DNA from 2 places in the Janthinobacterium sp. SUN128 genome. Region 2 is predicted to be linked to the other one. Evidence: riboswitches for the same ligand, from Rfam matches in the RefSeq annotation. Region 2 holds a riboswitch; the other holds the start of a gene.
The links. Region 2 has a riboswitch for thiamine pyrophosphate ahead of O3297_RS12690 (TonB-dependent siderophore receptor). Riboswitches for the same ligand answer to the same signal wherever they lie in the genome.

Region 1: another riboswitch for thiamine pyrophosphate. It lies ahead of thiC (phosphomethylpyrimidine synthase ThiC); the one in region 2 lies ahead of O3297_RS12690 (TonB-dependent siderophore receptor).

The regions. Positions count from the first base shown of each region.
Region 1 covers NZ_JAPWHY010000007.1:24,844-39,788, forward strand. Annotated here, with positions in the region: gene O3297_RS27195 (ankyrin repeat domain-containing protein) at 1-1,580, shown strand, start outside; gene O3297_RS27200 (porin) at 2,064-3,113, shown strand; gene O3297_RS27205 (bifunctional diguanylate cyclase/phosphodiesterase) at 3,123-5,207, opposite strand; gene O3297_RS27210 (Crp/Fnr family transcriptional regulator) at 5,443-6,183, shown strand; gene O3297_RS27215 (ATP-binding protein) at 6,228-8,132, shown strand; gene O3297_RS27220 (response regulator) at 8,161-8,967, shown strand; gene O3297_RS27225 (hypothetical protein) at 9,007-9,261, shown strand; TPP riboswitch at 9,370-9,485, shown strand; gene thiC (phosphomethylpyrimidine synthase ThiC) at 9,565-11,478, shown strand; gene thiS (sulfur carrier protein ThiS) at 11,499-11,702, shown strand; gene O3297_RS27240 (thiazole synthase) at 11,728-12,522, shown strand; gene O3297_RS27245 (hydroxymethylpyrimidine/phosphomethylpyrimidine kinase) at 12,522-13,286, shown strand; gene thiE (thiamine phosphate synthase) at 13,297-13,920, shown strand; gene O3297_RS27255 (ANTAR domain-containing response regulator) at 14,000-14,632, shown strand; gene O3297_RS27260 (S-(hydroxymethyl)glutathione dehydrogenase/class III alcohol dehydrogenase) at 14,746-14,945, shown strand, end outside.
Region 2 covers NZ_JAPWHY010000001.1:2,792,890-2,807,834, reverse strand. Annotated here, with positions in the region: gene pnuC (nicotinamide riboside transporter PnuC) at 1-212, shown strand, start outside; gene O3297_RS12695 (ATP-binding protein) at 212-760, shown strand; gene O3297_RS12690 (TonB-dependent siderophore receptor) at 761-2,938, opposite strand; TPP riboswitch at 3,024-3,121, opposite strand; gene O3297_RS12685 (iron-containing alcohol dehydrogenase) at 3,200-4,357, opposite strand; gene O3297_RS12680 (hypothetical protein) at 4,500-4,805, shown strand; gene O3297_RS12675 (Imm26 family immunity protein) at 4,899-5,378, shown strand; gene O3297_RS12670 (sensor histidine kinase) at 5,504-6,862, opposite strand; gene ompR (two-component system response regulator OmpR) at 6,876-7,577, opposite strand; gene O3297_RS12660 (hypothetical protein) at 7,841-8,230, shown strand; gene O3297_RS12655 (flagellar assembly protein A) at 8,389-10,248, shown strand; gene arfB (alternative ribosome rescue aminoacyl-tRNA hydrolase ArfB) at 10,249-10,647, opposite strand; gene O3297_RS12645 (chemotaxis protein CheW) at 10,843-11,325, shown strand; gene O3297_RS12640 (ATP-binding cassette domain-containing protein) at 11,363-13,366, opposite strand; gene prmB (50S ribosomal protein L3 N(5)-glutamine methyltransferase) at 13,505-14,395, opposite strand; gene dapE (succinyl-diaminopimelate desuccinylase) at 14,452-14,945, opposite strand, start outside.

The DNA.
Region 1 (14,945 bases), on a different contig from region 2:
ACCTGGGCGCCGATCCGCTGGGCGGGGAATTCCCCGTCTTGAGGACGGCGCTGAAACTGAAGCCGACGCTGGAAAACAATACCGTGCTGACCTTGCTGCTGGCCGCTGTCACGGCGCGCCAGCCGCCAGCAGACATCAAGTGGTCGCCGCTGGACGAGGCGCTGCGTTCCGTGCGCGATGCGGCCGGCGTCGAACGGGTACGCCTGATGCTGGCGGCCGGCTTGCCGGCCAGCCAGTTGAGCAATAACGCCGCCATGCTGGCCGTGGCGTCGCCGCAGCGCGCGCTGGCGCCGCTGTTGCTGGAACACGGCATGTTGCGGCGCGCCGACGGCGTGCGGCGCGCGCCGGGCGATGCAGCGGTGCTGCGCCAGGCACTGCGGGCGCGGCGCGGCGATCTGCTGCCGCGTCTGCTGGACCTGGGGCTGGACCCGAACTGGCGCGGCGCGAATCAGAAGAGTGCGCTGGAGCAAGCCATCGTCAGCGGCGAGACCGAGGCCGTGCGCCTGTTCATCGCGCGCGGCGCGCGGATCGATGACAGCACGGAGCACGCATGGGGTGGTGCGCTGGACCTGGCTACCGCCAGCCTCGACGCCGATATCCTGGCCCTCGTCGCGGGCGGCTCGACGCTGCCGCTGGACAAGGTGTGCCTGCCGGACACGTCGAACCTGGTCAACATCGTCATGAATGCGTCCGACGCGTATTGGAACTTGCTGCTCCAGCAGGGTTTTGCTGCCGCGCCGCAGCGGTGCGAGCACGCCATGGCGCCGCGCCTGATCACCGCCTTTGCCGACGAACCGGGGGGCATACTGGCCGGCTGGCTGGGCCAGCGCCTTGCCGCGCGCCTGCCGCGCTTGGCCGGCGGCCTGCGGCAACTCGCGCCGCAGGACTGGAGCGCGCTGCGCGCCGCAGGGCGCGACGACATGCTGGCCATCCTGGCGGCCGGCGGCTGGCAGGTGCCGCCCGCCGCGGTTGCGGCCGCGCCCGTACACAAGGACAAGGCTGCCGACCTGGCGCTGCAACGGCGTTTGACGGGACGCTATGCGCTGGGGCGCAAGACCGAGGCCGCGTCGCAGATCGTCCTGCGCGCGGACGGGCGTTTCCGTTACCAGATGGTGTACGGCGCCGATGAGCAAGCTGCGCAGGGGCGCTGGTCGGTGCTGGACGGCGAGCTGCTGCTGCAGGGCGATGGGGCATCGCCCGATGCGCCCTTTGCGTTGTTGCCGCCGCGCCCGGGCGACGCCACCACCGGCCCGGCCCGCATCATCGTCGAATATCGCGACGAGGCCGTAGCCGATATCGGCCTGGCGGCGCTGGGCGATGCGCCCGCGTTTGCCAAAGGCGTCAGCGGCAAGCAGCCGTGGCAGGTGCCGTTTGCCGGGCCGCTACGGCATCTGGTGCTGTCCCATCCGGAAGCGGGCGTAGCCACGGTGGCGCTGCCGGCCCGGCAAGGCCTGCTGCGTTTTGCGCTGTATCCGCCGCGCTCGGGCATGCGCGATTTCCACGCTGTCATCGGCATCGAGGATGGCAAACTGGCCTGGAATCGCGATGGGCAAATGCTGTCGTACGACAAGGTGAAGTAAGCGCGGCCGTCGCCTGGGCATGGTGGCTGTCCCGGCATCGGGAGGGGGCCGTAAGCCCGTGTTTTGGCGGCCTGGCGAGTCGTTTTACTGCAACAGAACGGGGATCACGGCGCTGCCGATGCTATAATATCGGCCTCGGCGCCTCCTGCCTCATCCTTGCGGACGGCGCCAGCAGACGCGGTTGTATCAACGTTTCATATCCAACACGCGTCCGCGTCTCAAGGCCAGCGCATCTGCGATGCCAGCCACTTTCAGAGCGTCCCCTGCGGGCTGGGCGCCTGAGCCACGCGCACCGCCAGCGGTGCACCATTCACGGCGGAATCAAGGCGGCTCGTCATTGCACGCCGCTGCCGCCACAGCTTAGCCAGGAATGTTGTTATCTGGCCCGTCGTCTTTCGATACGGCATGTTCCACAGCGCCTGGCCGCTGTGGCGATGCCATGGCCGCGCGCTTTCCCGGTTTTGCCTGCATAAGGAAACCAGCATGAAAAAACTCTCGATCAGTGTCGGCCTCGTTTCGACCATCGCCACCCTGGGCGCCTTGCCTGCCGCCCATGCCCAGTCCTCCGTCAACGTGTATGGCTTGATGGATGCGGGCCTGGTGCAGGAAGGCGGCGTCAGCAAGCTCACCAGCGGCGTGTCGGCCGGTTCGCGTCTGGGCTTGCGCGGCACGGAATCCCTGGGCAATGGCTTGCAAGCCGTGTTCACGCTGGAAGCGGGTGTCCTGAGCGACACGGGCCGCTCGGACCAGGCAGGCCAGTTGTTTGGCCGCCAGGCGTTTGTCGGCATCGACAGTCCGCTGGGCATGCTGACCGTGGGCCGCCAGTACAACCTGCAGAGCCAGGCGCTGACCGACGTGGCCGATCCGTTCGAGGGCGGCATGGCGGGCGCGTCGACCAACCTGGCCGGCTATTCGGCCACGCGCATCGACAATACCGTGCGCTACACCTCGCCCGAGCTGCGCGGCGTCACGGCTACGGTCATGGTCGGCTTTGGCGAACACACGGGGATTGCGGCGGACCAGCGTTCGCTGGGCCTGGCCCTCGGCTATGTCAACGGTCCATTGACCTTGCGCCTGGCGCGCCAGAGCCGTGCCGGCGAGCCGGGCAAAGCCGACGTGAACAACACGATATTGGCCGGTAACTACAACTTCGGCGTGGCCACGGCGTTTGCCGGCTATGGCCGCAATACGGGCGATGGCAGCAGCATGTTCTTTGCGGAAAATCCGTACGGCGCGGCGCAGGCGCCGGCCCAGTCCACCGACAGCCGCGACGCCATCGTCGGTGTATCCGTGCCGCTCGGCGCGACTACCCTGCTGGCCTCGTATGTGCGCAAGGATGACCGCGACGCTGCCAACCGCGATGCGCAGCAGCTGGCCATCGGCGCCACGTATGCCTTGTCCAAGCGCAGCAAGGTGTATGTTGCCTACGCGCACATCCGTAACCGCAACGATGCCGCCTACATGGTGGGCAATGCCACCGAAGTGGGCAGCGGCAACCGCGCCTTCAACGTCGGCCTGCGCCACGCGTTTTAAACCGTCACGCTAGGCGGGCAGCATGCTGCCTTCGTGCAGCAGCGCTTCGAAGGCGGGGGCGGCCAGGGGGCGGCTGAACAAATAGCCCTGCATCTGGTCGCAGCCTTGCTGGCGCAGGAAGGCCAGCTGCTGTTCCGTTTCCACACCTTCGGCGATGACTTTCAGGCGCAAGCTGTGCGCCAGTGAAATGATGGCGCGCACGATGGCGGCGTCGTCGTCGCTGTGCGTGATGTCGCTGACGAAGGTCTTGTCGATTTTCAGCACGTCGATAGGGAAGTGGCGCAAGTAGGCCAGGCTGGAATAGCCGGTGCCGAAGTCGTCGATGGACAATTGCACGCCCAGCGCCTTCAAGTTGGCCATGATGGCCGTGGCTTGCTCCACGTTATGCATGACCATGCTTTCCGTCAATTCCAGTTCCAGATGGGCCGCATCGAGGCCTGTCTCGGCCAGTGCCTGCGCCACCGCGTGCAGCAGATTCCTTTGCTTGAATTGTCGCGCCGACAGATTGACGGCCAGGCGCAGCGGGCCATGGCCGGCCAGTTGCCAGGCGCGCGTCTGGGCGCACGCCGTGCGCAGCACCCAGTCGCCAATGGGGGTGATCAAGCCCATTTCCTCGGCCAGGCCGATGAAGCTGGCAGGTGGAATACGCCCCAGTTGCGGATGTTGCCAGCGCAGCAGCGCTTCCATGCCCACCACGGCGCCGCTGGCCAAGTCCAGCTGGGGCTGGTATTCGAGGTGGAATTGCCCGCGTTCCAGGGCGTGGCGCAACTCGCTCTCCAGCCCCAGGCGCTCCAGGGTGCCCGCATTCATGCCCGAGGCATAGAATTGCCAGTTGCCCCGTCCCTGTTCCTTGGCGCGGTACATGGCGATGTCGGCGTGCTTGATCAGGGTGTCGGCATTCTGTCCATCATCGGGATACACGGCCACGCCCATGCAACAGCTGAGAAAAAATTCATATTCGCCCAGTTGCAGCGGTTGCGCCACGGCGTCCTGGATGCGCTGCAGAATGGCCGCGCCCGGTTCGCCATTGCCATGCTGGGGCAGCAGCAGCACGAATTCGTCGCCGCCCAGGCGTGCCACCGTGTCGACTTCGCGCGTGGCGTCGCGCAGGCGTTCGGCCACGCTTTTCAGCACCAGGTCGCCTGCATCATGGCCCAGGGTATCGTTGACGAATTTAAAGCGGTCGAGGTCGATGAAAACCACCCACAGGGGAAGGCCGCTGCGCCGCGTCACGGCCATCGCCTGCTCCAGCCGTTCGCGCAGCAGTGCCCGGTTGGCCAGGCCCGTCAGGATATCGTGCCTGGCCTGGAATTCCATTTCCTGTTCGAAACGCATGACGGTGCTGATGTCGTATTGCGCCACGACAAAGTGACTGAGCGCGCCATCGCCATCGTCGCGCACGGGCGCGACGAACAGCTCGCTCCAGTAGCTGCTGCCATCCTTGCGGAAATTGCGCACGATGGCCTTGCCTTCGCGCTGTTCGCGCAGGGCCGCCGTAATGGCGTGCATGTCTTGCCGCCCCTGCTCGGGACCCTGCAAGTCTTCCAGGCGCTGGCCGATGACTTCGCCCGCCGTATAGCCGGTGATGCGCTCGAAGGCAGGGTTGACGTATTCGATCAGATAGCCCGGTGCGTCGGCGCTGCACAGGATGATGGCATTGGCCGACACTTCGATGATGCGTTCGCGCAGCCGCAGCGACTTTTCATTGTGCATGCGCGCGGCGATGTCTTCGGACAGGCGCAAATTGGCAAACTGCAGCGCCGCCGTGCGCTCGCCCGTGATGCGGGCAATCACGGAATTGCGCGAGACCAGCTGATACACATACGCGGCCGCCAGCAGGCTCGACAGCACACCACCGAGCAGCACATACAGCGAGCCGCGATGGCTGGCGTCCAGGCCCATGCCTTTGGCCGGCAGCAGGGCGGCGCCCAGCGTGTGCCCGCTGGCATGGTACTGCAGCAGCAGCCGGGCACTTTCCGCTTCGATCTGGCGTGCCGAGACGTAGCACAGGGCCGTCAGGCACAGCCCGAACGCCAGGGTGAGCAGGGCCGAGGTAGAAACAGAAATGGAGATGCGCTTGAAGAATGATTGCATGGTGGCCCCGTGGCAGCGCCGGTGCCGATCCATGATCAGGCAGGCCGGGCAGTGACTGACTGTAGGGCGGGCGGCGAAATGTCGTCCGTTCGCTACCGAACGGACGGGCATGCCGACAAGAAATATAGTCGGGTCACTGTGCAAGCGCTGTGTTACGCTGCACTACATGGCGACCCTCGTTCGGACGCCTTTCAACTATCCCCTAGCTGACGACTGGAAAACAGGAAACCTGCCCATGTCGAGTCCGCATGCCCAGTTACACAACCCGAATCAAAACCATTTGCTCGCCGCCATGCTCGACGCCGATTTCGCGCGCCTGGCCCCCCACCTGGAGCAAGTATCCATGCTGCTCGGTGACGTGATCTACGATTCGGGCGACAAGCTGCAGCATGTGTACTTCCCCACCACGGCCATCGTTTCCATTCACTACCTGCTGGAAAACGGCGGCTCGTCGGAAATTGCCGGCGTCGGCAATGAAGGCGTCGTGGGCGTGTCGCTGTTCATGGGCGGCAATTCGACGCCGAGCCGCGCCGTCGTGCAGACAGGCGGCGTCGGCTACCGGCTGAAGGCGCATTTGTTGATGGAAGAGTTCGACCGCGCCGGTCCCGTCATGCGCTTGCTGCTGCGCTATACGCAAGCGCTGATCACGCAAATGTCGCAAACGGCCGTCTGCAACCGCCACCATACGGTGGAGCAGCAGCTGTGCCGCTGGCTGCTGCTGACCATGGACCGCCTGCCGAACCGCGAGCTGACGATGACGCAGGAGTTGATTGCCAACATGCTGGGCGTACGCCGCGAAGGCGTGACGGAGGCGGCCGGGCGCCTGCAGGCGCGCGGCTTCATCAGCTACCGGCGCGGCCATATCTCCGTGCTGGACCGTGCCGGCCTCGAAGGCCATGTGTGCGAATGCTATGGCGTGGTCAAAAAGGAATTCACGCGCCTGTTGTCGGATGTGCGCCAGCGCCAGGCGCACTGAACACCGCATCTTTTTTTTATCGTTGTTACAGCTCAGGCTACCCCATGCAATCTGTTGAAAACATTCCCCCGCGCGCACCGTCGCGCTGGCCCATGGCGCTGGCGTTTTCGTTCAGCGCCATCGTGCTGCTGGCCATCGGCCTGCTGGCCTGGCGCGCGCCGTTCGAGACGGCATGCGTCATCGACGCGCTGGTCTTCTTGCTGCTGATGCTGCTTGTCGCGCTGTACCGGCGCACCTTGGCGGCCAGCCTGCCGCGCCAGCTGCTCAAGGCGGGCGCCTTGCAGGATGCGATTTTCAACAGCGCCAATTTCTCGTGCATCGCCACCGATGCGCAGGGCGTGATCCAGATCTTCAACGTGGGCGCCGAACGCATGCTGGGCTATGAAGCGAGCGACGTGGTGGACAAGCTGACGCCGGCCGGTATTTCCGATGCGCAAGAAATCGTCGCGCGCGCGGCCGCCCTCAGTGCCGAACTCGACAGGGTCATCACGCCCGGCGTGGAAGCGCTCGTGTTCAAGGCCACGCGCGGCATCGAAGACATTTATGAACTGACCTACATCCGCAAGGATGGCAGCCGCTTCCCGGCCATCGTCTCCGTGACGGCCTTGCGCGACGTGCAGAACAAGGTCATCGGTTACTTGCTGATCGGCACGGACAATACGGCACGCAAGCAGGTCGAGGCGGAACAGGCGCTGCTGGACCAGCGCCTGCGCGAACAGCAGGCGTATACGCGCTCGCTGGTAGAGACCAACAATGCGGAGTTGAAGAAGGCGCGCCTGGTGGCGGAAAAGGCCAACCGCGCCAAGTCCGAATTCCTGTCGAGCATGAGCCACGAATTGCGCACGCCCCTGAATGCCGTGCTGGGCTTTGCGCAGCTGATGGCGTCCGACGTGCCGCCACCGAGCCCGCCGCAGCAGCGCTCGATCGAACAAATCCTCAAGGGCGGCTGGTATCTGTTACGCCTGATTAACGAGATCCTCGACCTGGCCATGATCGAATCGGGCAAGGTCACCTTGTCACAGGAAGCCATGTCCCTGCTCGACGTGCTGCAGGATTGCCAGGCGATGATCGCGCCGCAGGCGGAAAAGCGCGGCATCCGCATGCACTTCCCCCGCTGCGGCCAGGCCTTCTATGTGCATGCGGACCGCACGCGCGTGAAACAGGTGATGGTCAACCTGTTGTCGAACGCCATCAAGTACAACCAGGGCGGCGGCACCGTTACCGTCGATTGCAGCCAGCGCGGCGCCAAGGTGCGGGTCAGCGTGCGCGACAGTGGCGTCGGCCTCGATGCGGGCCAGGTGGCACAGTTGTTCCAGCCCTTCAACCGCCTGGGACAGGAAAACAGCACGGAAGAGGGCACGGGCATCGGTCTCGTCGTCACCAAACAATTGATCGAATTGATGGGCGGCACCATCGGCGTCGACAGCACGGTGGGCGTGGGCACCACGTTCTGGTTCGAGCTCGCTTCGAGCAGCGCGCCGGCATTGGTGCTGGGCGATGGCGACGCGCTGCCGCAGGTGCAGGTGCCGCAGGAAAGCCAGCGCACCTTGCTGTACGTGGAAGACAATCCCGCCAACCTGGCGCTGGTGGAGCAACTGATCGCCCGCCGCAGCGATTTGAAGTTGCTCACAGCCATCGATGCGCACCTGGGTATCGACCTGGCGCGCACGTATCAGCCGGACGTGATCTTGATGGATATCAACCTGCCCGGCATCAGCGGCTTCGGCGCACTGCATATCCTGCACGACGACCCGCTCACCAGCCACATTCCCGTGATGGCCCTGTCGGCCAACGCCGTGCCACGCGACATCGAGAAAGGCCTGGAAGCGGGTTTCTTCCGCTATTTGACCAAGCCGATCAAGGTCGTCGAGTTCATGGATGCGCTCGACGTGGCCCTGCACCATGCGGCCGCGCACGGCCTGGCCGACGACACTCACGCAGTACGCTAATTCAGCACTTAATTTTAGGAATACCGCCATGCTTCAAGCCACCGAGATCCTGAACGCCAGCATCCTCATCGTTGATGACCAGGAGGCCAACGTCATGCTGCTGGAACAGGTGCTGCGCAATGCCGGCTATACGCGCATCACCTCCACCATGGATCCGCAAGCCGTGCATGCGCTGCACCAGCAGCACCGTTACGACCTGATCCTGCTCGACTTGCAGATGCCGGAAATGGATGGCTTCGAGGTGATGGAAGGCTTGCGCGACATCGAGGCGGGCAGCTATCTGCCCGTGCTGGTGATCACGGCCCAGCCCGGCCACAAGCTGCGCGCGCTGCAAGCGGGCGCCAAGGATTTCGTCAGCAAGCCCTTCGACCTGGTGGAAGTGAAAACGCGCATCCACAACATGCTGGAAGTGCGCTTGCTGTACCAGAAGCTGGCCGAATACAACAAGTCGCTGGAACAGATGGTGGAAGCGCGCACGGCGGAGCTGCGCGAAAGCGAAGCGCGCTTCCAGCGCTTCACGGAACTGTCGTCCGACTGGTACTGGGAACAGGATGCGCAAGGCAATCTGACGCGCTTTTCCGGTCCCGTGGCCGAAATGCTGGGCATTGGCAGCGAGGAAGAGCCACAGCGCTGGAATGCCACCGAACGCGCGCTGCTCGACGCAAAAATTGCCGCACGCGAACCGTTCCTTGATTTCATCTACAGCCGTGCCAACCTCGACGGCAGCACGCAGTACCTGCAAGTGAGCGGCGAACCGATGTTCGACAATGGCAGCCGCTTCATCGGCTACCGCGGCATCGGCCTCGATGTCACGGAGCGCTTGCGCATCGCCTGATTTATACTTGGTGCCATCCACATCCACAAGGAAAGCATCATGGCTGACAAATCTCCCTCCTATTGGTTCCCCGCCAAGACCTATGGCTGGGGCTGGGGCCTGCCCATCACCTGGCAAGGCTGGCTGGTGTTCCTGGCCGCGCTGGCGCTGTTCGCCTGCGGCGCCTTCCTGTTTCCGCCGCAAACCATGCTGGTCGGCTATATCGTCTATGAAGTGGCCATCGTTGCCGTGCTCATTTTCATCTGCCAGCTGAAGGGCGAACCGACCAGCTGGCGCTGGGGCAAGAAGAAATAAGCGCGATAGCGTCTGTTGCAATGCAGCAGATGCGCAAAGACGACACCTGCAAGAAATCATCTGGCCACGCGGCGTGAACCGCGTATAATTGGCTCGCTGCCGCAAGGCGGCAAACGCTAGGGGTCCTGCCTTTCGCTGTGGAAACACGGTGCAAGCGCGGGTGAGAAATACCCTCCGAACCTGATCTGGATAATGCCAGCGAAGGGAAGCTTTAGGATGAACGCACCCCGCTTTTCCGCGTGCGCGCAGCCGAACCTCCTTAGCTGGCTCCAGGCTTAAAAACAGTCTAGCCAAGGAGCCAAAATGAACGCCAACCCGAAATTCCTCTCCGCCACCGCCACGGTCGACGAAGCCGCCATCGCGCCGCTGCCCAATTCGCGCAAGATTTACGTGCAAGGCAGCCGGCCCGACATCCGCGTGCCCATGCGCGAGATCAGCCAGTCCGATACGGAAGCGTCGTTTGGCGGCGAAAAGAATCCGCCGATCTACGTCTACGACACCTCCGGCCCCTACACGGACCCGGACGTGCAGATCGACATCCGCTCTGGCCTCGATACGCCGCGCCTGCCGTGGATCATGGAACGGGCCGATACGGAAGAATTGCCCGGTCCGACCTCCGATTACGGCATCGCCCGCCTGGCGGACCCGAAACTGGCCGAGCTGCGTTTCAACTTGCACCGCAAGCCGCGCCGCGCTATTGCCGGCAAGAACGTGACGCAAATGCATTACGCGCGCCAAGGCATCATCACGCCGGAAATGGAATTCGTTGCCATCCGCGAAAACATGCGCCGACAGGAGTATTTGCGCGAACTCAAGGCTTCCGGCCCCATGGGAGAACGCCTGGCCGACCTGATGGGCCGCCAGCATCCTGGCCAGTCGTTCGGCGCCAGCATCCCGGCGGAAATCACGCCGGAATTCGTGCGCGAGGAAATCGCCCGCGGCCGCGCCATCATTCCCGCCAACATCAACCACCCGGAAGTGGAACCGATGATTATCGGCCGCAATTTCCTCGTGAAGATCAATGCGAATATCGGCAATTCCGCCGTAACGTCTTCCATCGGTGAGGAAGTGGAAAAGATGACCTGGGCCATTCGCTGGGGCGGCGACAATGTGATGGATCTGTCCACAGGTAAACATATCCACGAGACGCGCGAATGGATCGTGCGCAACAGCCCCGTCCCAATCGGCACCGTGCCCATCTACCAGGCGCTGGAAAAGGTCAATGGCAAGGCCGAAGATTTAACTTGGGAAATTTTCCGCGACACCCTGATCGAGCAGGCCGAGCAGGGCGTCGACTACTTCACCATCCACGCGGGCGTGCTGCTGCGCTATGTGCCGATGACGGCCAAGCGCTTGACGGGCATCGTCTCGCGCGGCGGCTCCATCATGGCGAAATGGTGTCTGGCGCACCATCAGGAATCATTCCTGTACACGCATTTCGAAGAGATCTGCGAAATCATGAAGGCGTATGACGTGTCGTTCTCGCTGGGCGACGGCTTGCGTCCCGGTTCCATCTACGACGCCAACGACGAGGCGCAGCTGGGCGAACTGAAAACCCTGGGCGAACTGACGCAGGTTGCGTGGAAGCACGACGTGCAAGTGATGATCGAAGGTCCGGGCCACGTACCGATGCAGCTCATCAAGGAAAACATGGACTTGCAGCTGGAGCAGTGCGGCGAAGCGCCGTTCTACACCCTGGGACCGTTGACGACGGATATCGCGCCCGGCTACGATCACATCACCTCGGGCATCGGCGCGGCCATGATCGGCTGGTATGGAACGGCCATGCTGTGCTATGTGACGCCGAAGGAACACCTGGGCCTGCCCAACAAGGCGGACGTCAAGGATGGCATCATCACGTACAAGATCGCGGCGCATGCGGCCGACCTGGCCAAGGGCCATCCGGGCGCGCAAATCCGCGACAACGCGCTGTCGAAAGCCCGCTTCGAATTCCGCTGGGACGACCAGTTCAACATCGGCCTGGACCCGGACAAAGCGCGCGAATTCCACGATGAAACCCTGCCCAAGGATTCGGCCAAGGTGGCGCATTTCTGCTCCATGTGCGGCCCCCATTTCTGCTCGATGAAGATCACGCAGGAAGTGCGCGAATACGCGGCCGGCATGGGTATCGCGGAAGATAAGGCGCTCAAGCAGGGCATGGAAATCAAGGCCATCGAATTCATCAAGAACGGCGCCGAGCTGTACCGCAAGGTCTGAAGGAGAGCGTGATGCCTGCATTGATATCCATCACGCTCAACGGCGCACCGCACCAGGTGCCGCCGGGGCAAACCCTCGATCAATTGATCGCCGCCCTGTCGCTGGAAAACCAGGCGCTGGCGCTGGCTGTCAACCGCAACGTCGTGCCGCGCAAGGCGTGGCAGGACCGGGTCCTGGAAACTCAGGATCACGTGGAAATCGTACGCGCGATTGGCGGCGGTTAAATTGAGAATAGACAAGGAAACGCACATGAACACCGCAACAAATAACGACCTGCTGACCATCGCAGGAAAACAGTACCCATCGCGCCTGCTGGTGGGCAGCGGCAAGTACAAGGATTTGCCGCAGACGCGCGAAGCGACGGATGCGGCGGAAGCGCAGATCATCACGGTGGCGATCCGCAGGGTCAACATTGGCCAGGACCCGAACGCGCCCAGCCTGCTCGATTTCGTGCCACCGGACCAGTACACGATCTTGCCGAACACGGCCGGCTGCTACAACGCAAAAGATGCCGTCTACACCTTGCAACTGGCACGCGAGCTCCTGGGCGGGCGCAATCTGGTGAAGCTGGAAGTGCTGGGCGACGAAAAAACCTTGTTTCCGCACATGCCGGAAACCCTGGTCGCGGCCGAAGCGCTGGTCAAGGATGGCTTCGACGTGATGGTCTACTGCAGCGACGACCCCATCCAGGCGAAGATTCTGGAGGACATCGGCTGCGTGGCCGTCATGCCGCTGGCGTCGCTGATCGGCTCGGGCATGGGCATCCTGAATCCGTGGAACTTGTCGCTGATCATCGATCAGGCGAAAGTACCCGTGCTGGTGGACGCAGGCGTGGGCACGGCGTCGGATGCGGCCATTGCCATGGAACTCGGCTGCGATGGCGTGCTGATGAATACAGCCATCGCCGGTGCGCGCGACCCCGTGCGCATGGCGCATGCCATGAAGCTGGCCGTGCGGGCCGGGCGCGAAGCATTCCTGGCGGGGCGCATGCCGCGTAAATTCGCTGCTTCGCCATCGTCGCCGATGGCGGGCCGGCTGGCGTGATGGCGCGACGGCGTCCCACCGTGCTCGTGTTTGCCGGCGCCGATCCGTCGGGCGGCGCCGGCATCGCCGCCGATATCGTGGCGATTGCCGCGCAGGGCGCGCATGCCTTGCCTGTCATCACGGCGCTGACGGTGCAGGACAACGACCGCGTGTTTGCTGTCGAGCCTGTGGCCCCGGAATTGCTGCGCCGACAGGCGCAGGCGCTGATCGACAGGATCGCCATCGATGCCGTGAAGATCGGCATTCCCGGCAGCGCCGCGAATGCGGCCGTCATTGCGCAACTGATCGCGCAATTGCGGCTGGTCTGGCCGGATTTGCCTGTCGTGCTCGATCCCGTGCTGGCCAGCGGCCATGGCGACGTGCTCAGCCGGGACGACGCCGTGCTGGCGCTGGCGCCCTTGCTGCCGGTGACTACCGTCATCGTACCGAACGGGCCGGAAGCGGCGGCCCTCGGCGGCGAGAAAAACCTGCGCGCGCAAGGCTGCAAGAACGTGCTGGTGACGGGCGGCCATGGCGAAGGCGAGGTGATCGTCAACCGCTGGCACGATGGCGAGGACAGGGCGCGCGAGTGGCGCTGGCCGCGCCTGCCCGGCGAATTCCACGGCAGCGGCTGTACCCTGGCGTCCGCCATCGCGGCGCGCCTGGCACTGGGCCAGGCATTGCCCGAAGCGCTTGATGGCGCGCAAGCCTATTGCCATGCGACCCTGGCCGGCGCGTATGCGGTTGCGCCAGGCCAGCTGATGCCGCAACGATTCATTCAATAAGGAAAACATCATGCGTGGACTGTATCTAGTTACCCCGAACTGGGATGACACCGACCGCCTGCTCGATATCACGGAACAGGCTTTGCACGGTGGCGTGGCCCTGCTGCAATACCGCCACAAGAGCGCCGAGGCGGAACAGCGGCGCGAGCAGGCGGGCGCCTTGCTGGCACTGGCCCGCAAATATGGCGTGCCTTTCATCATCAACGATTTTATCGAGCTGTGCGAAGAGCTCGACGCGGACGGCGTGCACGTGGGCGGCACGGATGCGTCCGTCGCGCAGGTGCGCGCGCGCCTGGGCAAGGACAAGCTCGTCGGCGCCTCGTGCTATGGCGACATGGCCCTGGCGCGGACGGCAGAGGCGGGTGGCGCCAGCTACGTGGCCTTCGGCGGCTTCTATCCCTCGCTGGTGAAAAAGTATCCGGTCACGACACCATTGGATATCGTGCTGCAGGCCAAGCGCGAGATCGCCTTGCCCTGCGTGGTGATCGGCGGCATGACGCCGGAGAACGCCGCGCCGCTGGTGGCGCGCGGCGCCGACATGGTGGCGGCCATCAGCAGCGTCTTTGGCAAAGAATACCAGGCGGACGATGTGAATATTGCGGTGCAGCAATTCAATCACTTGTTTGCGGCATGAGCATGCGGGTGCAGGGCTGGTTTGGGCGGATAATCGGCATATAATAAGAGCATCATTCATTACCGAGGTCCCTTTGCCCATGAGTCAGCCAGCCGCCGCGAAACGCCTTATCCTGATCGTTGACGATGACCAACTCCTGTTGGAATTCCTCGGCGAAGTCCTGCGCCATGCCGGCTACGAGACGGCCCTGGCCCATTCGGCCGAAGTGGCGCTGCAGCTGATCGCCCAGCGCGAGCCCGACCTGGCCTTGCTCGACATCCATATGCCGGGCATGTCCGGCCTGGAGCTGGCCAAGCGCCTGCATGGCGAAACGGCCGTGCCGTTCATGTTCCTGTCCGGCAGCGGCGACAGCGAATCGGGCAAGCAGGCGGCCGCCTATGGCGCCGTCGGCTATGTCGTCAAACCCGTCGACGAAGGCCGCTTGATGCCCGCGTTTGAAGCGGGTCTGGCGCGCGCCGATGAAATCCGCCAGCTCCGGCGCACCGAGCTGAACCTGAATGCGGCGCTGGCCGCCGGCCGCGAAACCAGCCTGGCTGTCGGTTTGCTGATGGGCAAGTTCCAGACGGACCGCAACACGGCGTTCGAAGTGCTGCGCGACCACGCCCGTTCCAGCCGCCGCAAGATCAATGAAATCGCCAGCCAGCTGCTGCTGGCCGAAGAAACCCTGAACGGCCTGCACGGCGCCTTTTTGAACCGGGCGAAAACCAAGTAAGTGTTTCAAGTAAGCGTTGCACCGGCGCCGGCGTGGCATGTCGGCGCCTGCCTTGTTATGATGTGGCGATACGGCGCGCTGGCGCGCCTGGTTCAACCATAGACAGGACACACATGAAAACCAAAGCAGCGATTGCATGGAAGGCGGGCGCCCCGCTGACGATCGAAGAAGTCGACCTGGCCGGCCCGCGCGAGGGCGAAGTACTGGTCGAAATCAAGGCCACGGGCATTTGCCATACCGATTACTACACCCTGTCGGGCGCTGATCCGGAAGGCATCTTCCCGTCCATCCTCGGCCATGAAGGCGCCGGCAT
Region 2 (14,945 bases):
GCCTGGTGGGGCAATTCCTGCTGTCGCGCAAGAAACTGGAAAACTGGATCGCCTGGATCATCGTCGACGTGCTGTATGTGTGGCTATACCTGCACAAGGGACTGACCCTGACGGCCGTGCTGTATGCCTTCTTCGTCGTGATGGCCATCATCGGCTTGCTGGCGTGGAGAAAGTCGGCCCCGGCCGCGCCGAGCGCGATGGTCCTCAAGTGATGGAGCGTTGCGTGCGCGTGGACATCCTGGGCGCGGAATCGTCGGGCAAGTCGACCCTGGCAGCCGCCCTGGCCGAACGCTACGGCACCGTCTGGGTGCCGGAATACTTGCGCGAATTTGTCGAGAAGCAGGGCCGGGTGCCCGTCGCAGCCGACCAGTTTGGCATTGCGCGAACGCAAGTCGAACGTGAAGCGGCTGCCACCGCGCAGGCGCGCCACTTCCTGTTTTGCGATACGACGCCGTTGATGACGGTGGTCTACAGCCGCCATTATTTCAATGGCGCCGATGCGCCGCTGGCGGCGCTGGCCGATGCCACGCAGTACGACCTGACGTTGGTGACGGCGCCCGACAGCCCGTGGGTGGCCGACGGCTTGCAGCGCGAGTCGGAAGCCGTGCGCCAGCTGATCTACCGCTATCTGCTCGACGAGCTCGATGCGCGCGGCATCGCCTACCACGTGCTGCACGACAGCCTGGAGGCGCGCCTGGAACAGGCGGCGCCCTTGCTGCAGCAGGCGCTCGATGCGGCGCCTGCCTCTACGTCAACTTAATTAAAAGTCGAATTGCGCCGACACCTTCAAGGTGCGGCTTGCACCCGGGAACAGGTAGCCGCCTGCTTCCGGAGTCACATCGCGCCAGTAGAACTTGTCCGTCACGTTGTTGACGGTGGCGCGCAGCACGGCTGGCGTGCCGGCCAGGCGCGTGGCCCAGGCGGCGCCCAGGTTGAACACGCTGTACGAAGGCACGAAGGTGGTGTTGTTGTTTTCAAACGCCTTTTTGCCCGCATATTCCCAGCTGCCATTCACGCTCAAGCCCGCCACCTGCTGCACGGCGTAGTTCGCGTGCACGGCCGCCTTGAAGGCCGGCACGTTGGGCACGCGCTTGCCATCGTAGTCCGCACTGCCCGTGCCTGATTGCTGGCTGTTCAGGGCCGTGATGGACGCGCCCAGGTTCAGGTTGGCGCTGGCCTTGCCCTGGGCAGATAATTCCAGGCCACGGTGCTGGGCCTGGCCCGCGCGCACGAAGTTGTAGGTGCTCATGCTGCTGTCGAGGTACTGGTTGAATTCCAGGCCTTTGCGGATCTGGAACAGGGTGGCGGCCACCATGAAGTCCGGCGTCAGGTCCGCCTTTACGCCCAATTCGACCTGCTTCGAGCGGCTCGGCGTCAGTTCCACATTGGCATTTTCCGCGTAGCGGTCGGCCGTGCCGCCGTGCTCCATGCCCTGCGAATACGATGCATACACGGCGATATTGTCTTGCGGGTTGTACACCAGCGCCACGTTCGGCAACAGGAAGTCGTGCTTGGCGCGGATTTCCGTGTCGGCCTTGAGCACATACTGGTAGCCATCCACATTGATGTGGCGCAGGCCGCCATGCAGCTTCCAGTTGGGCGCCAGGCTGACGATGTCTTGCACGAAGACGGATTTTTCCTTGTCGTTGCGTACCAGGCGCACGGGGCCCGTGACGCCGTCGGATGGCACGACGATGACGGGGCGATAAATGTTGCTGATGCCCACTTCGTCGTACACGTACTTGCCGGCCCGGTCCTTGCGGTTGAAGTACGACACGCCGGCAGTGAATTCGTGGCGCAGGCTGCCGGTGGCGAACTTGCCCTGGATCATGGCTTGCGCGCTCAGCGGCTTTTTCGTTTCGCCCAGGCTGCGGAAGTCCCATACGGAGAAATCGCCATTGCTGCAGAAGACGGGCGCCCAGCCTTCCGGGCTGCAGCCATACGGATACGCCGTGTAGTCGTCGCGCTTGAACGAGTGCTGGTTGGCGGACAGGGTGGCGTGCCAGTCGTCATTGAAGGCGTACTGGAAGCGCAGGCCCAGGTTGCTGGTGACGGTTTCCACCGGATGCGTCCACGGCTGCTTGTTGAGCATGGCGTCGGCGCTGATGTTGGCCGGCAGGCTGCCGTTGCTCAGCAGCTGGAAGCCGGGCGCCGTGACCTGCGCCTTGTCCTGGTAGTCGGCGTCGAGCTGCAGCAGGGCTTGCGGGGAAATCTGCCAGTCGAAGGCGCCGGAAATGAACCGACGGTTGCCGTCCGCGCCCTTGATGTAGGAACGCAGGCGCTCGGCCGCCACGTTGACGCGGTAACCGAAGCGCGTGTCTTCCAGGCGTCCGCCCAGGTCGACGGCGCCATACACGGTGCCCCGTTCGCGCGCTTCCACGGTGACGGTGCGCAGCGGTGCGGCGGTGGGGCGCTTGACGATGAAGTCGATCACGCCGCCAGGCGCGGCCACGCCTGCCTGCAAGCCGGCCAGGCCTTTTAAGACTTCGATGCGTTCCTTGTTTTCCAGCGGAATTTGCGTGTCGCCAGGAATGGCTACGCCATCCTTGCGGTAGCTGGAGTTCGTGTCGAGCTTGAAGCCGCGGATGGTGAACTGTTCCGCGTAGCCGACGGCGTTGTACGACTCGTTGATGCTGGCGTCGAGCTTGACGGCATCGCTGAGATTGCGGATCTGCAAGTCCTGCATGTCTTTTTGCGAAATGACGGTGACGGACGCCGGTGTCTGCAGCAGCGGCGCGTCGGCAAAGCCGCCCACGGAGGCGCGCTTGGCGGCCGGCGCCTTGCTGGCCGTGACGACGACTTCGGCCATGTTTTGGGCCTGCGGATCGGCGGCTTCGGCGGTGTCGTTCGCAGCAAAGGCAGGCGCGGCAAACGCGTGCAGGATCGCCAGGGTCAGTACAGGACGGGAAAAATGCGCAGATAAATTCGGTGTGGACATAGATTGCTCGTGGTTCAAGCCGTCTCTGTAAAGAGCACGGCAGGCTGCTTGTTCGGCTGGCGCCAACGCAGGAGCTATCAAAGGAGGGAGGTACTTTGCGCTTTCCTTCGCTGGCATTATCCAGATCAGGTACGAAGGGTATCTCTCACCCGGATGACTGCTCCAGGACCCCTAGCGAAATGACAGCTTAGCATGAACCACGGCCAGCTGTCCCCCTGGCTGACCGTTTTACAACAGTGTGGCTGGAATTTGCAAACTGCGCTACAGACTCAGTTCCAGCACCTTGCGGCTGACGGCGGGCGTCACTTCGCGCTGCTCGCCCAGCGCCGTCATGCCGTGCGCTTCCAGGGCGGACACGACGGCATCCACGCTGGCGTGGTTCAGGCCGTAGTCGGCCAGGCGCGTTTTGACGCCCATGTGGCGGAAGAAGAATTCCGTGCGCGCGATGGCGGCCTCGATGCGGCCATCCTCGTCGCCGCCGTCGAGTCCCCAGACGCGGGCCGCGTATTGCAGCAGCTTGGCGCGCTTGGCCTGCTTGCGCACGCGCAGCATGCTGGGCAGGATGATGGCCAGGGTCTGGGCATGGTCGAGCTCATACAAGGCCGTCAATTCGTGGCCGATGGCGTGCGTGGACCAGTCCTGCGGCACGCCCACGCCGATCAGGCCGTTCAAGGCCAGGGTGGCGCTCCACATCACGTTGGCGCGCACGTCGTAGTCGTCCGGGTGCGACAGGGCTTTCGGGCCTTCCTCGATCAAGGTCAATAAAATGCCTTCGGCGAAGCGGTCCTGCACGGACGCGTTCACAGGGTAGGTCAAATACTGTTCCATGACATGCGCAAACGCATCGACGACGCCATTGCCCACCTGGCGCAGCGGCAAGGTGAACGTTTTCGACGGGTCCAGCACGGAGAATTTCGGATACACCTTGCGGCTCATGAACGAGCGCTTTTCCTGCGTGGCCTTGCGCGTGATCACCGCCGAGCCATTCATTTCGGAACCCGTGGCCGGTAACGTCAATACCGTGCCGAAGGGCAGGGCGGCCTCGACGATCTTGCCGCCTTTCGCCAGGATGTCCCACGCCTCGCCCTCGTGCAGGGCGGCCGCGGCGATGAATTTGGTGCCATCGACCACGGAACCGCCGCCGACGGCCAGCAGGAAATCGATGCGCTCGCTTTTCACCATGGCCACGGCCTGCATCAGGGTTTCATAGCTGGGATTGGGTTCGATGCCGGCAAATTCCAGCAAGGTATGGCCGGCCAGCGCCGCCTTGACTTCATCGTAGACGCCGTTCTGCTTGATGCTGCCGCCGCCATACGTCATGAGCACTCTGGCATGCGGCGGGATCAGCGCCGTGATGGCGGCGATCTGGCCCTGGCCGAAGAGGATTTGCGTCGGATTGTAAAAGTCGAAATTGAACATGGGGCTCCTGCCGCTGGGGTTTAGGCTGTTGCTGAGCCATGATTATGGCCGAACGGGTGGAAACGTGTCGTGGACGCTTGAGCTTTTCGCCCGCGCGGTGGAGAATGCAGCCGATGTCACCACCACGCGAAAAGGAATGCGCATGACCAACGTCCCACTGGAAGAATCCGGCTTGCCGGCCACCGCGCTCGATATGCACCGCGCCATCGGCGCCACCATCGCCGCGCTGCAGGCGCTGGACTTGAACAGCCAGCGTTTCGAGGCATGCACGGACCCGGAACTGCGCCGCGTGCTGGCGCATGCGGGCGACACCAGCCGCAAAGAAGCGGCCATGCTGCTCGAATGGATGCGCCGCCGCGATGCGCGCCTGGACGCGGCCATGAAGGAAGCGCTGTTCAAGGCGGGACCGATTGTTGCCCAGTATCACTATGACGAGAAAATATTGTAACTATTGGTTTGTTGCTGTGGCGTACCATGCGCCACTTTTGCATCGTTTCGCGTAGACTGTGCCCCGAACACGATTTTGGGGGAGTTTGCAACGATGAGATCATTACCATACCGAGAAGGCAGCTGGTTTGCCGTGCCCTTGCCGGGCGGCGGCTATGCCGTCGGCGTGGTGGCGCGCAGGGCGCCTGCCGGGCGCATCATGCTGGCGTATATGTTCGGGCCGAAGCGCGACAGCTTGCCGACGCTCGATGAGCTGGAAGGCTTGCGGCCGGAACAGGCCGTACGTCGCCTGCGCACGGGCGACATGGCCCTGCTCAACGAGCGCTGGCCCCTGCTGGGTGACAGCCTCCACTGGGAGCGCGACGCCTGGCCCATGCCGGCCTTTATCCGCCGCAATGAATCCTTGCAGCGCGCCTGGCGCGCCAGCTATGCGGACGCCGACCCTGCCAAGCTGAACCGCGAGGAATCGATCCCCTTCGATACGCCGGGCATGGAGAGCGATTCCCTGTACGGCTACGGGGCGACGGAATTGCTGATGAATAAATTGCTGGCGCAAGAGCAGGCGTCCGCTTGACCGTTGTCGGGCGGCGAAAACGCCGGAGCCGGTAGCGTAGGTCGGATTAGCGCCTGGCGCGTAATCCGACAGGAACAGCCGACAATGTTGTCGGATTACGCGAGGCAAGGCCTCGCTGATCCGACCTACGCCGCTGGCAAGCTGATCTGAAACGCGAGGCCGCCGCCTTCGCGGTTGCGCACTTGCAATTCGGCACCATGGCGCAGCAGCACGCGGTCGACGATGGCCAGGCCCAGGCCGGCGCCGTTTGCCTGCCCGCGCGCCGTGTCGAGGCGGGTGAACGGCTTCATCAGTTGCTCGATCTTTTCTGCCGGCACGCCCGTGCCGTGGTCTTGCACTTCGATGATGACCTTTTTCGCGCCGTGGCTGGTGCGCACCTGGCAGGCGATGTCGATTTCCGTCACGTCGCTGCCCGGCGTCTTGCCATAGCGGCGCGCATTCTCGATCAGGTTGTTCAGCACGCGGCGCAGGTCGGTGGGGTTGCCCATCGCATGCGCGCCGTCGGCGATGCTGGCGTTGATCTTCACATCCGGCAGGCGCATGGCTTCGCGCGTCATGTCGCTGAGCAGGCCGCTCAGGTCGACGTCCGTAAAGCTCGACGCTTCCGTCGGCTTGGCGTAGTCGAGGAACTGGCCGATGATGGCGTCCATCTGCCCGATATCGGACTGGATGCCTTCGCGCGCCTCGTCCGACAGGTTCGCCATTTCCACTTCCAGCTGCATGCGCGCCAGCGGCGTGCGCAAATCGTGCGAAATGCCGGCCAAAATCACGGCACGGTCCGATTCCACCTGTTTCAGATCATCGACCATCTGGTTGAAGCTGCGGTTCGCCTCGATAATTTCGATCGGGCCCTTTTCCGGCAGCGGCGCCGGCTGCTTGCCCTTGGCGATATCGCGCGCGGCCGCCGTCAAACGCGACAGCGGCAGATTGATCAGGCTGGAAATGATGGCTGCGCCCAGCAGGGACAGCAGCGACACCAGGCTGGCCCAGCCCAGCCACTGGAAGCCCGTCAGGCCGCGCAGGCGCTCACGGTCCAGCATCAGCCAGTACTCGTCGTCGTCGATCTTGAAGCTGACCCAGAAGCCGGCCACGCCGTTGACGCGCGCGGAAAAGCGCGTGTCCTTGCCCAGCTTGGCCTTCACCAGCGCCTCGATGTCGGGCATCAGGTAATTGTCGGGCGGCGGCTCGATGCGGTCGTCCTCTTCCAGCGAGAAGATGCGGATGCCTTCATTGCTGACGAGGTCGAACAGCAGCTCGCGGCGCAGTTCGGGAGCCGAGTGCGTCAGTGCCGCATGCGTGATGGTGACGACGGAAATGATCTGGGCGGAAATCTGCTGCGCCTGCGGCTCGCGCTGGATGAAGGAAATCATGCTGAACCAGGCGATCATGCTGACCGTGGTTAAGGTGCCGAGCAGCAAAAAGGTGCGCCAGAACAAGCCGCTTTTCAGCCGCGCCAGGCTGATATCGGGAAAAAGCTTCATCATGCCTCGCCTGCGATCAGCGCGGCTGTCCGTCCGGGATAAAGACGTAACCTAAGCCCCACACGGTCTGGATGAACAGGGGGCTCGACGGATCAGGTTCGATGAGTTTGCGCAGGCGCGAGATTTGCACGTCCAGGCTGCGGTCGAACACTTCGTATTCGCGGCCGCGCGCCAGCTCCATGAGTTTCTCGCGAGACAGCGGCTGGCGTGCATGGCGGGCAAACACTTTCAGCACCGAAAATTCACCGGTCGTCAGCGGCACTGTTTCGCCATTCTTTTTCAGGGTACGCGTGCCCAGGTCCAGCACGAAGTCGCCGAATTCGAAGGTTTGCGGCGTTTCCGACGGCGCGCCCGGGATTTCATCGGGACCCTTGCGGCGCAGTACGGCGCCGATGCGGGCCACCAGCTCACGCGGATTGAATGGTTTCGGCAGGTAATCGTCGGCACCCATTTCCAGGCCCACGATGCGGTCCACGTCTTCGCCCTTGGCCGTCAGCATGATGATCGGCGTCTGGTCGCCCGCGCCGCGCAGGCGGCGGCAGATCGACAGGCCGTCTTCGCCCGGCAGCATCAGGTCGAGCACCAGCAGGTCGTAGCGTTCGCGCAGCCACAGTTTGTTCATGGCCGTCGCGCTTTCTGCCGTGAAGACATTGAAGCCCTGTTCGGTCAGGTAGCGCCGCAGCAGGTCGCGCAGGCGCACATCGTCATCGACTACCATGATTTTTGCCTGGTGGCCGTGGATCGATTGCGTTGTTGTATTGCTGCCGGAAGTGGAGGTTGTGGTCATTTAGGGTGTCGTGTTATCTTATATTAGTTGCTATAGTAACGCCTCGCGCGGCGTCGGCAAGGGGCTGTGGCGACCCATTACAAAGTGTTACAAACTTTACCCAATTACTCTTACTGCACCGTGTAAAGCATCATACACTGGGGCCACAGTGGAAATCAGCTTTAGTTTATACGGCATCGCGGAAGAGGAACTCAATGAATATCTTTACTAAAAAAATTCACGCCGCTCCCAGCGCAGCTATTGCTGCACGTACGACCGTGCTGTCCGCATTCGCCGTTTGTTCCGTGTTTGCCGCCAGCCTGGCGGCAGCGCAAAACCAGCCGCCGCCACGCCGTGACGACCAGCAGCAAATGCAGGCCCAGCGGTATGAACAGGTACAGCGCAGCAACAGCAATGATACGCGACTGCGCGAACAGCGTGACGCACGCAGTTTCGACACGCGCGCAGAAGAGCAGCGCCGCGCCAACGAAGGCGCCGACGCCTCGCGCCGCACGGGCCGCATGACGCCCGACGAACGGCGCGACCTGCGCCGCCAGATCAACGAAGTGGGGCAGGACATTTACTCGAATCCCCCGCGCCGCTAGACAGCCATCCCCCTCCGACAGGGCCATCTCGCAAGACATGGCCCTGTTTGCATCTGGCCGCATGCATTGTTGCTCAGTCAGGCACACGGCCCCGCCCCGTGATATTGTTCTAGTGCACGGAGGCAATTCTTTGAAATGGCTGCTGGGGGAGGCAAGGCGTGAGCGACGACGACACACCCGTTCCGGATGCGGTCCCCGCAGGCGGCTTGCCGCACGGCCTGGTCCAGCGCGACGAGGGCGTGTTCCTTGACCTGTCGCTGGCGCCGGCGCAGCTGCGCACCGCCGTCGAGCAGCTGTTCCAGTCGGGCCAGCTGCTGGCCGGCCTCGATTACGGTTTGTTCCTGCTGACCCTGTTTCATGCCCCTACTCCCCGCGCCGCGCCCAAGGGCGATGCCCTGCTGCGCATCGCCGTGCGCGTGGCGCCATTCCCGCCCGCGCGCCGTGCGCTGTACAAACAAATCAAGATCCGCGGCGACAGCGCCGAATTTTACTTTGAAGCCTTGCCTGCGGACGCGGACGGCCAGGTGCCGGCGCGCCGCGAATTCGACGAGCTGGTGGCCGACCTGTGGTGCAAGGGCGTGCACTACGGCATCGATAGCGCGGCCGTGCGCGCCATTCTTGCCAGCGGCAAGGCCGAACGCATCACGGTGGCGCGGGTGCTGCCGCCACAGCCGGGGCGCGACGCCCAGCTGGTCGAAGTATCGCAAGGCATCCACCGCGACGATGCGCCGCGCGAACGCTCCGATGGCCGCCTGGATTTGCTCAGCTTCAAGAACCGCTTTCCGCAAGTGAAAAAACACGCGCGCCTGCTGCGTCTGCTGCCGGGGACTCCCGGCTTGCCCGGCTACGACCTGGCCGGCAAGGCGCTGCCACCGCCCGCGCCGCTGGAACTGGACCTGGCCACCGTGGCGGGGCCAGGCACGGCGGTCGAGCATTTCAGCGATGGCGATTTCGTCGTGGCCACGCAAGATGGCTATGTGAATGTCGATGAACACGGCAAGATGTCCATCGAAAACAAGATCGTCAGCCGCGAAGGCGTCAGCAGCCGTACGACGGGCAATTTGAAGCTGAGCGCCGCCTACGAGGAGTATGGCGAAGTGCAGGAGCAGCGCCAGCTCGACGGCAGCGACATCACCATCCATGGCGACGTCTACGGCCACTTGCACTCGCATGGCGGATTAATATGGCTACAGCGCAACCTGGTGGGCGGCACGGCCTTCAACGAGCGTGGCGACGTGCGCGTCGAGGGCGTCGCTTCCGGCTCCGTGCTGCAGGCGCTGAGCGGCGAAGTGCATGTGAAGCGGGCGGAAAGCTGCGTCATCGCCGGCACGCGCGTGGTGATCGACAGCGCCAGCAATTGCGAGATCATCGCCGACGAGGTCGTCATCGAACTGGCCGAAGGCTGCGCCGTGGCGGCGCGCACCATCCGCATCGGCAGCGCCGGTCCCCGCAAGCAGGTGGAGATGCTGCTGTTCCCGCTGGTGCCCGACTTGAGTGCGCTGGAACAAAAGATCGCCGAGAGCCTGGCGAAGGCGGCGCAATTCCTGCAGGTGCAGCACAAGCGCCAGCAGGAAATCGATGCCATCGCGCAATTGCCCGAGGTACGCAACTACCTGACCCTGGCGGGCCAGCTGCGGCGTGGCGAATTGCAACTGCAAGCAACGCAGCAGGTACAGTACGACAAGCTGGCCGCGCGCATCGCTCCCGTCCTGAAAGAGGTGGCGCGGCTGCGCGTGGAGGTAAAACAGTCGGAAATCCTGCACGCGCAGATGCTGGCGCTGGTGGAACAATTGCGCCAGGAGCGGCAGGCAACGGCGGGCCAGTCGCGCTGCACCCTGAGCCTGATTGATGGCGAGACGACGGTGCGCGCCCTCGTCGTGCCGCCCGGTCCGGCCAAGGTCTACGACCGGCCGCCGAAGGAAATCAAGGCCTTGCTGCGCAGCGCCACGCCGGCCACGCAGCCCGTGTTCGCGGACAGCACAGGCAGCCTGGACTGGGCCTACCAGCCGCCACTCTGATCAGTCGATAACCTTGCCGCGAGATTGTTTGAGGACGCTGTGCGTGCTCTTGCTGTCGAGACGGCGCCGCTGCGAGCTGCGCGTGGGCTTGGTGGCGCGGCGCACGGCGGGCAGGAAGGTCACGCTGTCGATGATTTCCTGCAAGCGCCGCAACGCTTCTTCCTTGTTCTGTTCCTGGCTGCGCGACTGCTGCGCCTTGAGCACCAGCACGCCATCCTTGCTGATGCGGCTGTCGCGCAGGGCCAGCAGCCGTTCCTTGTACGCTTCCGGCAGCGACGAGGCGGCGATGGGGAAGCGCAAATGGATGGCGCTGGACACCTTGTTGACGTTCTGCCCGCCCGGGCCTTGGGCGCGGATGGCGGAAAATTCAACTTCAGCGGGGTTGACGAGGTGTTGCATGGCCTGCCTGTTGGGGAATGATGGGGGTATTGTAAGGGAAGATGGCTGCGCCGGCGCAAGGCCGGGCGCTGAGGCCAGGCTGCCTTCCGGGAAAGTTGATGTTTCTCAACGCCGCCTGCGGCGATGCTGGTTAGCATGGGGCCAACGTTGCGCCACTGCGCATCCTGGCAGCGCCTACCGGATGAAAGGAACACCATGCAGCCCACGACCACGCCTGGCGCCGCAACGACCCAATACCTGACGCAGTACTTGAGTTTCCGGCTGGGCGGCCTGGAATACGGCCTCGATTATCGTTGCGTGCGGGAACTGCGTCCTCTGAAGGAACTCGACCGTTTTTCCTCGGAAGGGGAAGTGCTGCACAGCGTGGCCGTTTCGCGCGGCGTAATCATCCCCATCGTCGACATGCGCGCCGCGTTCGGCAGCGCCCACGGCGCGCCCGACCCGGCCACCGACGTGATCATTTTGCAGCTGAGCAATGGCGTGATGGGCATGGTGGTCGATGGCGTCACCGATATCGTCAGCCTGGCCGCCAGCGACATCGCCGCCGTGCCCGGCCTGGGCGAGGCGGAAGCCGATTACCTGCTGGGCCTGGGCACGGTGGCGGGACGCCGATTGATCCTCGTCGACATCGACCGCCTGATGGCGATCCGCAGCCCCAGTCCCATGCAGGCAGCCTAAAAAAAAGACGACCCGGGAGTCGTCTTTGTGTTTTGCGTTAGCCCAGTTTCTCTAACTGATCCTGCAAGTCCAGCCATTCCGCTTCCAGCTGCGCCAGGTCCTTGGTGAAGAAGGTCTGGTCGGCCAGCAATTGCTTGAGCTTGGCCTTGTTGGCCGCGTCGTAGATGGTCGGCTCGCCCAGCTTGGCGTCGGTTTCCGCCTTTTGCGCATTGCGCTTGGCGATCTGCTCTTCCTGGCGCTTGATCTTGTTTTCGATCGGTTTGCGCAGGGCGGCGGCCTTCTGGCGGTCTTCCGCTTCCTTGCGCTTGTCGCGCACGGGCGCGGCAGGGGCCGGGGCGGCGGCTACCGGCGAAGGTACGGAAGACGTCACGGGGAAGTCAGTCTTGTTGGCCTTGCCGGCGGCCGGCAGCACGTCCGTGCCCTTGCCCAGCTTGGTCTTGAACAGCCAATCCTTGTAGTCGTCCAGGTCGCCGTCGAACGGTTGCAGCTTGCCGTCGGCAACGATGATGAATTCGTCCGTGGTGGCGCGCAGCAAGTGGCGATCATGGGAAACGACGACCAGGGTGCCTTCGAACTGCGCCAGCGCTTCCGTCAGCGCTTCGCGCGTTTCCAGATCCAGATGGTTGGTCGGTTCATCGAGCAGCAGCAGGTTAGGACGCTGCCAGACGATCAGGGCCAGCGCCAGGCGGGCTTTTTCGCCGCCCGAGAACGGTGCGATGGACGCGGTGACCATGTTGCCGGGGAAGTTGAAGCCGCCTAGGAAGTTGCGCAGTTCCTGCTCGCGCACGGTCGGGGCGATCTTCGCCAGATGCCACAGCGGCGATTCGTCGTGGCGCAGCATTTCCACCTGGTGCTGGGCGAAGTAGCCGATGTTGAGACCCTTGCCCATGGTGGCGTCGCCCGTCAGCGGCATCAGTTCGCCGGCGATGGTCTTGATCAGGGTCGACTTGCCGGCGCCGTTCTGGCCCAGCAGGCCGATGCGCTGGCCGATCTGTAGCGAAAACTTGATGCCGTTGACGATGGTTTTATGCGTGATTTCGCCCGTCGCTTCGTTCTCGATCTTGTAGCCCGCATCGACGTCTTCCATCACCAGCAGCGGGTTCGGCGCGCTCAAGGGCTCGCGGAATTCGAACGAGAATTCGGCGGCGGCGCGCAATGGCGCCAGCTCTTCCATCTTCGCCAGCGCCTTCATGCGGCTTTGCGCCTGGCGGGCCTTCGAGGCTTGCGCCTTGAAGCGGTTCACGAACGATTCCAGATGGGCACGCTTGCGCTGCTGCTTTTCCAGCGCGCCGGCGGCCAGGATCATCTGCGCCGCGCGTTGGCGCTCGAAGCTCGAGTAGTTGCCCGAATAGCGCTTCAGCTTGCGTTCGTCGATATGCACGACCACGTTGACGACTTCATCGAGGAAGTCTCGGTCATGGGAAATGATCAGCAGGGTGCCGGCGTAGCGCTTGAGCCAGTCTTCCAGCCAGATGATGGCGTCCAGATCCAAATGGTTGGTCGGTTCATCGAGCAGCAGCAGGTCGGATGGGCACATCAGTGCTTGCGCCAGGTTCAAACGCATGCGCCAGCCGCCGGAGAAACTGGCCACCGGTTGCTGCATCTGGTCCAGGGTGAAGCCCAGGCCCAGCAGCAATTGCTCGCCGCGCGACTGCACGGTATACGCGTCGGCATCGGCCATGGCGCTGTAGATTTCGCCGATGGCGATACCGTTTTCCGACGTGGCAGGCTCCGATTCCAGGCGCGCTAGTTCCGCTTCCAGTTTGCGCAGGGTGACGTCGCCGTCGATTGCATAGTCGAGCGCGGCACGGTCCAGCGGCGGCGTTTCCTGCGCCACGTAAGCCACGCGCCATTTGGCCGGGAAATCGATCTCGCCCTGGTCAGGGTGCAATTCGCCACGCATCATGGCGAACAGGCTCGATTTGCCCGCGCCATTGGCGCCGATCAGGCCGATCTTGTCGCCCGGATTGAGGGTGACATCGACTTGTTCGAGCAACGGTTTGATGCCGCGCATCAGGCTTACTTGTAGGAAACGTATCATTTTTTTCTTTGTAAAGGCTGGGCTTTGACCCCCGCCGTAAAAACATCGTGTAGGTCGGATTAGTCCGAAGGACGTAATCCGACGGGTGCCGCACAGGCATGTCGGATTACGCTACGCTAATCCGACCTACCAATTCCATTAAACCAGCTTCAACTGCTCGGCCGTCAGCAGGAAGACCATGTCGTCGCCGGCGCTCGTCGTCAGCCAGGTCAAGCCCAGTTCGCCGAAGGCCGCTTCCGCGTAGGCGCGTTCGTTGCCGATTTCAATCATCAGGATGCCGTCATCCGTCAGGCGTTCGGCCGCGCCGGCGATGATCTTGCGCACCAGGTCCATGCCGTCGCTGCCGCCGTCGAGGGCGATTTGCGGTTCAGCCAGGTATTCCTGGGGCAGGGCGCCCATCGAGGCGGAATTCACGTATGGCGGATTGCTGATGATCAAATCATATTTCTTGGCCGGCACGTTGGCGTACAGGTCCGATTCGATCAGGGTGACGCGGTCCTGCAATTTGTACGTGTCGACGTTGCGCTTGGCCACGGCCAGCGCGTCGGCGGAAATGTCCACGGCGTCGACTGCGGCGTTCGGGAAGGCATCGGCCATCATGATCGACAGGCAGCCCGAGCCGGTGCACAGTTCCAGGATGTTTTCCACGGCTTCCGGTTCCGCCACCCATGGCGAGAAGTATTCAGGGATCAGTTCGGCGATGAAGGAGCGGGGCACGATCACGCGCTCGTCGACGTAGAAGTTATACGTGCCCAGCCAGCCTTCCTTGGTGATGTAGGCGGCCGGCACGCGGTCGATGCTGCGGCGGTCGATGACGCTCATCACGCTGGCCACTTCCGACGGCAGCAGCTTGGCGTCGAGGAAGGGTTCGAGCTTGTCGAGCGGCAACTTCAAGGTGTGCAGGATCAGATAGGCCGCTTCGTCGAACGCTTCGGCGCTGCCGTGGCCGAAAAACAGCTTGGCGGTATTGAAACGGGTAACGGCGTAGCGCAGCAGGTCGCGTGGCGTGGAAAACGGGTTCGGGGTCATGGCATTCTCGAAAAGACGGTGTTCTGGCCCGCCGTGACGGGCCTCGGTATTCTGGTTCAGACGGGCAGCAAATGCTCCAGCGTGCGCCGGTAAATATTCTTCAGAGGATCGATGTGGCGCAGTTCGATGTGCTCGTCGATCTTGTGAATACTGGCATTGGGCGGCCCGAATTCTATCACTTGGGGGCAGATTTGCGCGATAAACCGGCCATCCGAGGTGCCGCCCGTGGTCGACAGCTCCGTCGTGAGGCCCGTTTCTTCCAGGATGGCGGCGGACAGCGCATCGGAGAGGGTGCCGCGCGGCGTGAGGAAGGGCAGGCCGCTCAGGGTCCACTGCAAATCGTATTGCAAATCATGCTTGTCGAGAATGGCGTGGACCCGTTCCTGCAGGTTTTCCGCCGTGCTGGCCGTGGAAAAGCGGAAATTGAAATCGATCACCATGTCGCCGGGAATCACGTTATTGGCACCCGTGCCCGCGTTGATGTTGGACATTTGCCATGAGGTCGGCAAATAGTACTCGTTGCCGGCATCCCATTTTTCCTCGACCAGAT